Prochlorococcus marinus XMU1419: one gene and its partner. The protein of the gene in region 1 interacts with the protein of each later gene in a pairwise test. Links are inferred from orthologs where the notes say so. Each region holds a gene or a part of one and is shown on either strand. Other genes may lie near its edges.

Region 1 (5,937 bases):
CTTGAAGATATTGAGGAAGAGGATAAAGTCTTCCCAAATATAGATATTGATGATTGGCGGAAATAAAAATACTAATTTAACTTGAGCATTCCAAGTTTTACTTTTAGAGGTGAATTTATAAACATCTTACTCATCACGTAAATTAGTTTTGGAAGTGGAAGTGTATTAGTAAGAAAACCTACCCATTCATTGGTTGATAATCTAAAGAAATTTGAGAAAAAGCTTCTTAACCTACTTTCGTCAAAACTCATCAATCTTCTCAGACCGTATTGGTAAAGTTTATGCCTTTGTGTTAGTTCGTAAGGCCATAGGATTTCCCACCCTTTTGAAGCTAAATCTAGTGAACTTAGATGAGGTTCTTTTAAAAAGATTGCTAATTTTTTTGCAAGTAATGGAGCTCTTCTTAATAAAGATCCAACCATGTATCCTGATGCAGGATGAACCATACTTGCAGCCCCTCCGAAACCAAGTACAAATTGTTTTTTAAATGGGAGGGGTAAATTCATAGGGAAAAGGCAATTCTCTTCATGAAAAATTTCACTTACTTCAATACCCTTACTATTCAGTCTTTTATAAAGTCTTTTTTTAAGATTTTCTTGGGATAATGCAGGATAACTAGCTAATGAAGTTTCTTCAACAAAAAAAGTGTCGTTACCAAGATCCATCGCATAAAGAAAGGAAGGAGATGATGACTTTTCTTCATTATTTAAATGATTTGGACGAAAATCCATTAGAACGAATTGTTCTTTATTAACAGGTGGTGATGTAAATTTACCTACAATTCCGTAAGCAGCTTGTTGAGCTATTTCATTTTGAAATGGTCTTTGTACAAAATTACTTTTATGACCACTTGCGTCAATAACTAATCTCGCCTTTATTTTGAGACCTGAAAAACAAATTACCTCAGATAGTTTATTTTTTTCTTTAATATCTTTTGCTGTTTCATTCAACCATTCAATACCTTTACATTTTTTTAAAAGCTCATTTTGAAAGGCCTCTTGATTTATTAAACCATAGTCGTAGTTGTGTTTTGTTGGAGTATCCCCTTTTTTATTTTCCCCATCTCCAAAAAAACTAACTGTTTCACACCATCGGTGAGATAATAAGGACTCTAACCCTAATTCTTCTAATTCAGATGCCCAAATACCATATGTATTCTCCCATTTTTCATTTGGAGATTTTGTTGATATACCCTTAATATTTAGATTTTGCTTGGCTAATTCTGCAGCTAAACATAATGCTGCAGGACCTGAACCTAAAATTAAAATATCAATTATTTCCATATTATTTGGCTAACCATAAGGTTTTTAATTTTGTTCAACTGAGCTATGTTGGTCTTTTTCCTCTATTTGTTCATGAGGTACCAATACAACTTCAGATAAACGGTCACCGTCATCTAATCTTTGCAATTTCACTCCTGTAGCTGCTCTAGATTGCTGAGAGATTTTATCTGCGTTTGTTCTTACTATTACGCCTTTTTCGGTCACAAGTAGTAATTCTTCTCCCTCGCCAAGGACCTTCAAACAAACTAGCTGATCATCTTTAATTCTAAATTTTATTGCTCTCAAACCCATGCCTGCTCTTTTTTGTAATCTAAACTGAGCTACAGGTACTCTCTTCCCTAGTCCAAATGCACTGGCTATTAATACCCATGGACCATCTGAAGAGTTTTCCTCATTATTATCATCAAGATCCTCTGTGAGATCCTCTATTTTAGCCAATTGATCAACCAAATTAGATGTTAAAACATCCATAGAAACTAAATTGTCGCCTTCTCTCAAGTTCATTGATTTAACCCCTCTTGCTGTTCTACCAAGTGGTCTTAATTCATTGATATCTAGTCTGAAATGAATCGCCATTCCTGATTTAGATCCAATCATTACACTATCACCTTCTTTTGATAATCTGACCCAAGTTAGGGCATCTCCATCCTCAAGATTAATTGCTATTAGTCCATTTGAGCGAATTTTTGAGAAAGCGGAAAGTGCAGTTCTTTTTATAAAGCCAGCTTTAGTTAGCATTAATAAATAACGATCGTCAACAAAAGAATCCACAGCAACTAGCGAAGTTATTTTTTCTTCTCTTGGAATTGGGAGAAGTTGAACTGATGGAGTTCCTTTTGCTGTTCTGCTACTCATAGGAACTCTATATGCTGGGAGAGCATAAGCTACTCCTCTATCACTGAAAAGCAAAAGAGTATCATGATCGTTACAGCTTATAAATAATTTCACATCATCATCTTCTTTAGTTTTTGTGCCAGCTTTACCCCTTGAACCACGACTAGTAGATTCAAAATCGTTTACAGGCATTCTTTTTAAATAACCTGCTTCAGTTAATAGAACTACAGATCTGTCATTTGCTATGAGATCAATATCATCTAATCCGCCGCCTAAATCAAGTATTTCTGTTTTCCTAGGAGAAGAAAATCTTTCATCGATTTTATTAATTTCTTCAAGAATAATTTCAAAAATTCTTTCTTTACTATTCAATATCTGCTGATATTCGTTAATTTTTCGGGTTAATTCATTATGTTCTCCTTTGATTTTATCTGCTTCAAGGGCAGTTAATCTTCTTAATTGCATTTGTAGAATTGCATCAGCCTGTGTGGAAGATAACTCATGATCAGTTTGTAATTTTTCTCTAGCTGAAACTGTATCTTTTGCTGATCTTATTAGATTAATAATCTCATCCATAGAACCCAACGCTAATAAAAGACCTTGTACTATGTGATCCCTTTCTTCAGCCTTTTTTAATAAAAATCCTGTTCTTCGCCTAATTGTCTCCACTCTGAAGTCTAGAAATACATCTAACATTTTCCTGAGTGATAGTGTTGTGGGCTCTCCTTTTACTAAAGCAAGGATATTTGCACTAAAGTTATTTTGCAGAGGTGTTAACTTAAATAAATTATTTAAAACTACTTGTGGGTAGGCATCCCTTTTTAGTTCAATAACAATCCTCATTCCGTCTCTATCACTTTCATCTCTAATATCAGAAATTCCTTCTAATTTTTTTTCATTAACCAAGTCAGCAATTCTTTCTATCAATGCAGCCTTATTTGTTTGAAATGGGAGCTCTGTAATTATTACTGCATCTTTTTCTGCTCTACCACTGGATTTAATTTGCTCAATATTTGCTACACCTCTCATTGTTATTGAACCCCTCCCTGTCTTGAAAGTTTCTCTAATACCATCTCTGCCTAAGATTTGACCACCTGTGGGAAAATCAGGACCCTTAATTATTTCAAAAAGTTCTCTATCTTCAATCGAAGGGTTATTGATGATTGATTTAAGACCATTTATTAATTCCCCTAAGTTATGAGGTGGAATATTAGTTGCCATTCCTACTGCTATTCCAGATGATCCATTAAGTAGTAGTTGAGGAATCCTAGCAGGTAAAACTGTTGGTTCTTGCTGAGAACCGTCAAAATTATCGGCGAAATCTACAGTTTCAGATTCAATATCCTCTAATAAACTTTCATCTGTAAGAGACTGTAAACGAGATTCTGTATATCTCATTGCTGCTGGGGGATCGTTATCAACAGAACCAAAGTTCCCATGACCATCTATTAGTGGCATCCTCATAGAGAAATCCTGAGCCATCCTAACCAAAGCATCATAAACAGCAGTATCGCCATGAGGGTGGTATTTACCTAGTACTTCTCCGACAACTCTTGCACATTTTCTGTATGGCCTACCGCTAGTTAAACCAAGTTCATACATTGCATAAAGAATTCTTCTATGAACAGGTTTTAATCCATCTCTTGCATCTGGAAGAGCACGACCGACTATAACGCTCATTGCATACTCAAGATATGATCGAGACATCTCGTTTCTTAGGTCAGTCTGAATAATTCGGTCGTTATCTTCGCTTAATCCTGAGTCATCAGAATCTAAAATATCAGACATATAAAAATCCTTTCTTTAATAATAATCGCTGATTGTCATAATGAATAAAAAAAAATATTTATTTAACTCCCAAATACTCACATTTACACACAAATCAAAATAAAACCTTTTGTTTTTGAATAAACCTTGGCTTATTACCCCTTTAGTTGTTAATTTATTCAGAATAGAAAGAAAAATTCCGTGAATATTGAACTTGGTTTAAATAAAAAAGTCAGAAGGGCTTATGGCATTGATGAAATAGCTTTAGTCCCTGGTAAAAGAACACTTGATTACGATTTGACTGATCCTTCTTGGTCAATAGGTGATATCAAAAGAGAAGTTCCGATTCTAGCTAGTGCCATGGATAGTGTTGTCGATGTCAATACGGCTGTAGAACTCACAAAATTAGGTTCCATAGGGGTTATTAATATGGAGGGTATACAAACAAGATATGAAAATCCTGATGAAATATTGAACCAAATAGCATCAGTCGGGAAGAATGATTTCGTTCCTTTAATGCAAAAGATATATAGTGAACCCGTCAAGGAGGGATTGATTTTACAAAGAATAAATGAGGTCAAGGAAGGAGGAGGTATCGCTGCTTTTAGTGGGACTCCTCAAGCAGCTATTAAATTTAAAGAAACACTTAATAATTCCAAAATAGATTTATTTTTTCTTCAAGGAACAGTTGTTTCAACTGAACATCTTGGTATGGAAGGTAAGGAAACCCTAAATATTAAAGATCTCTGCCAGTCTATGAATGTCCCAGTTGTAGCTGGAAATTGTGTTACTTACGAAGTTGCAAAACTTCTCATGGATGCTGGAGTTGCAGGACTAATGGTTGGGATAGGACCTGGAGCGGCATGTACATCAAGAGGAGTATTGGGAATTGGAATCCCTCAAGCAACAGCAATCGCTGATTGTAGTGCGGCAAGAAATGATTACTTTAAAGAAAGTGGTCGTTACATTCCTATTATTGGTGATGGAGGGATTGTGACGGGTGGAGATATTTGTAAATGTTTAGCATGTGGAGCAGATGCTGTAATGATTGGATCCCCAATAGCTAAATCCTCAAACGCTCCAGGTAAAGGATTTCACTGGGGTATGGCTACTCCAAGTCCAGTATTGCCTAGGGGCACAAGAATTGAAGTTGGTTCAACAGGATCCTTAGAAAGAATAATTAAAGGCCCTGCCTTACTTGATGATGGGACACATAACTTATTAGGAGCCATTAGAACTTCAATGAGTACTCTTGGGGCAAAAAATATTAAAGAAATGCAAGAAGTTGAAATAGTTATTGCACCATCCCTTCTTACAGAGGGTAAGGTTTATCAAAAAGCTCAGCAGCTTGGCATGGGTAAATAGCGTTTTTGAGAGCAAAATTATTAAATCCTATAGAATTAAGCATTAAATTAAACAAATTTCACATAAGGAGTTATTATTGAATGATGGGGGCAACCCCATACTCCTCACACACTAAATCGCCCGATTATTCGGGCTTTTTTAGATGTTTTGTTACTTATATTATTTTATCTGTAATGAAATCATCACTTAAAAGAATTGCCTGCTAAATTTTTCTAAAAGGAATACTTAAATTATGTCATCAGCTCCAGCCGTAACTGATTCTTCATTTGACAAGGATGTACTGCAAAGTGATCTACCAGTATTGGTTGATTTTTGGGCACCTTGGTGCGGTCCGTGTAGAATGGTTGCACCAGTTGTAGAAGAAATCTCAAAAGACTTTGAAGGGAAAATTAAAGTTTTTAAATTAAATACAGATGAAAACCCAAATGTTGCAAGTCAATATGGTATCAGGAGTATTCCAACTTTAATGATCTTTAAAGGAGGTCAAAAAGTTGATACTGTGGTTGGAGCTGTACCAAAAGCAACACTTTCTAGCACTTTAACTAAGCATTTATAAATTTAAAAGCTTTGCATAAAATTGGACTAATAGACTATGGAATGGGTAATATTCATTCCGTAACAAAATCTCTAGAAAGTCTTGGAGAAGAAATTATATTAATCAATAACTTTAATGATTCAAAGCTTTGTA
Region 2 (4,799 bases), on another replicon or contig:
GAGTTGCTTCCTGTTCCATGACATCAATTAAATCATCAACAGTTACTATTCCGACAAGTCTTTTTTCTTTATCAACAACTGGAAGGGCTAAAAAATCATATCTTTGTATTGCTCGTGCGACTTCTTCTTGATTAGTATTGGTTGAAATATTAACTACATCTTTTGTCATTACATCTCCTATAGGTTTGGCAGGATCAGCTGTCACAAGGTCTCTAAGAGAAAGAATTCCTGTTAAATGTCTTTCTTTATCCGTTACATATAAGCTATAAATAGTTTCTGTAAATGGAGCTCTTTTTCTCACCAAAGATAGAGCTTCAGCCGCTGTTTGCATCTCTTTAAGATCTATAAATTCAGTAGTCATTAATCTTCCAGCAGTTTCTGGCTCATATCCAAGTAATTCAGCTGTTACTTTTCTTTCACCAGGACTAAGTGCAGATAAAAATTTTCGTACAACTTTTGCAGGTAACTCATCAAAAAGTTGCACCCTATCGTCAGGTGACATTTTTTCTACAATTTCTAGAACTTCTCCCGAACGAAGTCTGTCTAATAAAGTTTGCTGAACTATTGGATCTAAATATTCATAAACTTCAATTGCCTCATTTTTCTTTAACAATCGGAATGCCAATGCTTGCAGTATTAATGGAAGACTTCCAATAGCATCAGCAATATCGACAGGCTGGGAAGGCTCAAGAAGTAACTTTGCTTCATCATAATTTCCTGCTACTAGTAATTCTTCAAGTTGAATAGTAATTTTTTCTCTATTACTTATTTCTGAAGAAAAGGATCTAATCGATTCAAGTCTACTCTCATTCATTGATATAATTCCTAGTCAAGGTCTTAACAACATTATAAGAAATCTAAGTAATTTTTCTACTGATCCAAAACCCACAAATCATTATAAATAAATTAGTGATGATTATTAAATTAAAAAATATTATGAATTTTATCCATTCTCCTTGATGAAGAATTTCATATAAAAGAAATACGAATCCAGTGAAAGAAGTAAAACAAGAAAAAAAACCAGTTAATAAAATTTTTTTACTTAAGTCATTTAATCTTTTTCTAATTATAAAACCAAAGAAAAATGATCCAACTAGTGAAATAATTAAGTTATCGTCTATTAGCAATCTTAATAAAGTCGCTAAATAGCATGCTAAGAGGATATAAATATAATATTTTATTTTCACATTAATAAAAATTTAACTAGAAAATAACCTAAATAAAATAAAATAAAAGCAATAAACATTACCTCTAAATAATGAAAAAATAAACTTAAGAATTTTCTCTTTTGAAATAAAATAAATAGTTGATATATAAAAGAAGAAAATGTACTAAAAGATCCTAAAAAACCAGCATAAAATAACATTAATAAGTTGTTATTACTAAAATTTAATGCCACAAAAATTCCTAAAAAGAAGGATCCTATAAAATTTACTACTGAAATATTTTGAATGTCAAAACCTAAATTTATTTTTAAATTATTTTGTATGATTATTCTAAGTATTAATCCTAAAGTACTACCAAGAAAAACTATTCTTATTGAATGAAAATCCAAAATTTACATTTTTATCCAGCCTTTTGTAATTTTATAAGGATCGTCCAAAAATTTATTAGAAGCTAATTCAACCCTTACCCAAACTTCGCTTTCGCTAACTTTCCAATTACGTAAAACTGATAATGTAGTACCTATATCAAGAACTAATAATTCTTTTGCATAAATTTTAGGAAAAGAATAAAGAGAAGTATTTGATGTCAATATAATTTCGTTTGTATTACTATAAAACTGATGTTGACTTAAATTTTTTTGAATTCCCCCAGCAGGTAAGGTAATCGGACCTATTAACGCAAATATAATTAAACAAATATTCTTTAGCAGATTATTCATTATATATCTAAAGTTGCCAAATCTAAGTTACTACTATGAGTTTCAATAAACTCTCTTCTTGGACCAACTTTATCTCCCATTAATATATTAAATATTCTATCAGCTTCAAGAGCATCTTCTATTTCAACCCTCTTCATCATCCTGGTCTGAGGATTCATTGTGGTATCCCACAATTGTTTTGGCATCATTTCACCTAACCCTTTAAATCTTTGAATATTATAGTTAGCATTTTCTCCGAATCCTTCAATTGTATCCTTTAATTGATTCTCGTTATAGCAATATTTATGATTTTTTCCTCTTTCTACTTTATAGAGTGGAGGACAAGCTATGTATATAAAACCTTTCTCAACCAGTTCTCTCTGGTATCTATAAAAGAATGTCAATAATAAAGTCCTAATATGAGCACCGTCAACATCCGCATCAGTCATAATAACGACTCTATGGTATCTTAAGGAGCTAACATCAAACTCCTCACCTTTAATTCCTAACCCTAGAGCCGTAATTAACGACTGAATTTCTGTATTTTTGTATATTTTAGTATCATCGGTTTTTTCAATATTAAGAATTTTACCTCTTAAGGGCAATATAGCTTGAAAATTTCTATCTCTTCCTTGTTTTGCCGAACCTCCCGCAGAATCTCCCTCAACAATATAAATTTCTGATTCTGAGGGATCTCTGGAACTACAATCAGCTAATTTGCCAGGCAAAGTCGAACTTTCCAAAACACTCTTTCTTCTTACTAATTCTCTCGCTCTTCTTGCAGCTTCTGCTGCATTAAACGATTGAATTGCTTTTTCAAGAATCAAGTCCAAAATTCCAGGATTAAATTCCATATATTTTGTGAGAGCCTCCCCTATAAGAGAATCAACAATTCCTCTTACTTCGGTATTACCTAATTTTGTTTTTGTCTGACCTTCAAACTCGGGATCTGGAACTTTGACTGATAAAACTACAGTCAAGCCCTCTCTAATATTTTCGCCAGCTAAATTTTTTTCACCATCCTTTCTTTTGCCTCTTTTTTTTGAAAGATTATTAAAAGTTCTTGTCAAAACTGTTTTTAGCCCCTCAATATGAGTGCCTCCATCGATTGTTCTTATGTTATTAGCAAAGCCTAAAATATTGTCTGAATATACATCAGAACACCATTGTAAAGCTGCTTCTACGTAAACGTTTTCTCTCTGTGAATCAACATAAATTATCTCAGGATGAATTGACTCTTTTTCTGCATTCATATACTCAACATATTCTTTAATGCCTCCTTGGTATAGGTAAATTTCTTCTTTAAAAGAACCATCTGATAATTCATTTCTCTCATCTCTAAAAACAATTTTTACGCCACCATTAAGATAAGCAAGTTCTCTTAACCTGGAAGAAAGCAGAGCAAATTCAAATTCTATTCCTCCAGAAAAAATTGTTTTATCGGGTTTAAAACAAATAGTAGTGCCTTTTTTAAAAGGTTTTATAGTCTGCTTTTTAGTGTGCAATTCACCCTTTGATACCCCTTTTTCAAATCTTTGATTAAACTCACTGCCATCCCTATAAACAGTAACGTTAACCCATTCGCTTAAAGCATTAACCACAGATATTCCTACTCCATGCAAGCCGCCAGAAACTTTATAACCTCCACTTCCAAATTTACCTCCTGCGTGAAGAACAGTAAGTACAGTTTCTAAAGCACTTTTCCCTGTCCTTGGATGAATATCTGTAGGTATACCACGGCCATTATCTGAGATTAAAGCTGATCCATCTGATTGAAGAACAATTTCAATATGATCACAATGTCCTGCAAGTGCTTCGTCAACTGAGTTATCAACAACCTCGTATACCAAATGATGTAAACCTCTTGGGCCCGTAGAGCCTATATACATTCCAGGGCGTTTACGAACGGGCTCTAACCCTTCTAAAACCTGAATCTGTTCTGCACCATAGTCATTTGAGATTTTATTAGATCTTTTGTCCTCACTCATTTAATAAAAAAAAAACATTAATCTTTTAAAATGTTATTTTTAAAAGGTCTTTAATTAAACTTATCACTGTAATTAAAGAAAGGCTCGAAGTATATGAAAAATTTAATTACTTTAATTATATAGCCAATAAAATATTCTTCAGAAATTAACATGATTTCTAATTCACCTCATGTAATAGTTTTAATAGGGCCCACAGCGAGTGGTAAAACAGAATTAGCTATAGAAGTTGCAGAATATTTTAAAACTTATATACATAATATCGATTCAAGACAAATATATAAATATATGGATATTGGCACAGCGAAACCATCTAAGAGTCAACAAAAAAAAATAAAGCATTTTTTATTAGATATTAAAGAGCCCTCTAGTCCAATTAATGTAAAACAATTTCAAGAAATTGCTCAAAAATCTATAGAAAGAGAAATTAAACTAAAAAATCTACCTTTCCTTGTGGGAGGAAGTGGTTTGTATATGAACGCAATAACAAAAGGGTTTTTTGTGCCAGATATTCCCCCACAGAATTATTTGAGGAGACAATTAGAAGATCTTGGTCAGAAAGAATGTTGGGAAATTTTAAAGAATTGTGATCCAAAATCAACAAAAAAAATTAATTCTGGTGATCAGATTAGAACAATAAGAGCTTTGGAAGTCCTTTATGTAACGGGTAAACCTTTATCAACTCAAATAGTGCAGAAACCACCTGACTGGAGAATACTAGAGCTTGGAATAGATAGAAATAATTTAAAAGAGAGAATTTTACAAAGAACAAAAAATATGTTTAATACTGGAATTATTGAAGAAACAAAACATCTTATTTTTCAATATGGATCTGACTTGCCAATACTAAAAACCATTGGTTATCGGGAAGCTAAGGAAGTCCTAAATAACAATTTAACGATAAATCAGGCAATTGAATTAACTTCTATAAAAACTATCCAATTTGCCAA

The links. The genes of interacting proteins can lie anywhere in the genome.
Region 2: the proteins of gyrA (region 1) and gyrB interact in binary tests that used the Escherichia coli proteins (3 or more experiments, as listed by UniProt). The link is inferred for Prochlorococcus marinus XMU1419 from one-to-one orthologs.

What each region holds. Positions count from the first base shown.
Region 1 is NZ_JAAORO010000002.1:360,626-366,562, reverse strand. The notes cover bases 1,107-4,256. They hold gyrA (DNA gyrase subunit A), read right to left. Parts: upstream 3,906-4,256; coding sequence 1,308-3,905; downstream 1,107-1,307. Other genes in these bases: HA151_RS05715 (GuaB3 family IMP dehydrogenase-related protein), read left to right, coding at 4,086-4,256; crtL (lycopene beta cyclase), read right to left, coding at 1,107-1,283. Also shown: HA151_RS05730 (glycoside hydrolase family 57 protein), read left to right, coding at 1-66; more of crtL, read right to left, coding at 72-1,106; more of HA151_RS05715, read left to right, coding at 4,257-5,249; trxA (thioredoxin), read left to right, coding at 5,482-5,805; imidazole glycerol phosphate synthase subunit HisH, read left to right, coding at 5,817-5,937. UniProt on the Escherichia coli protein: A type II topoisomerase that negatively supercoils closed circular double-stranded (ds) DNA in an ATP-dependent manner to maintain chromosomes in an underwound state.
Region 2 is NZ_JAAORO010000003.1:497,844-502,642, forward strand. Bases 1,369-4,243 are described here. They hold gyrB (DNA topoisomerase (ATP-hydrolyzing) subunit B), read right to left. Parts: upstream 3,853-4,243; coding sequence 1,885-3,852; downstream 1,369-1,884. Other genes in these bases: HA151_RS08855 (fluoride efflux transporter FluC), read right to left, coding at 1,369-1,555; HA151_RS08860 (hypothetical protein), read right to left, coding at 1,559-1,888; miaA (tRNA (adenosine(37)-N6)-dimethylallyltransferase MiaA), read left to right, coding at 4,003-4,243. In the rest of the region: mgtE (magnesium transporter), read right to left, coding at 1-814; HA151_RS09385 (CrcB family protein), read right to left, coding at 858-1,187; more of HA151_RS08855, read right to left, coding at 1,184-1,368; more of miaA, read left to right, coding at 4,244-4,799. UniProt on the Escherichia coli protein: DNA gyrase negatively supercoils closed circular double-stranded DNA in an ATP-dependent manner to maintain chromosomes in an underwound state.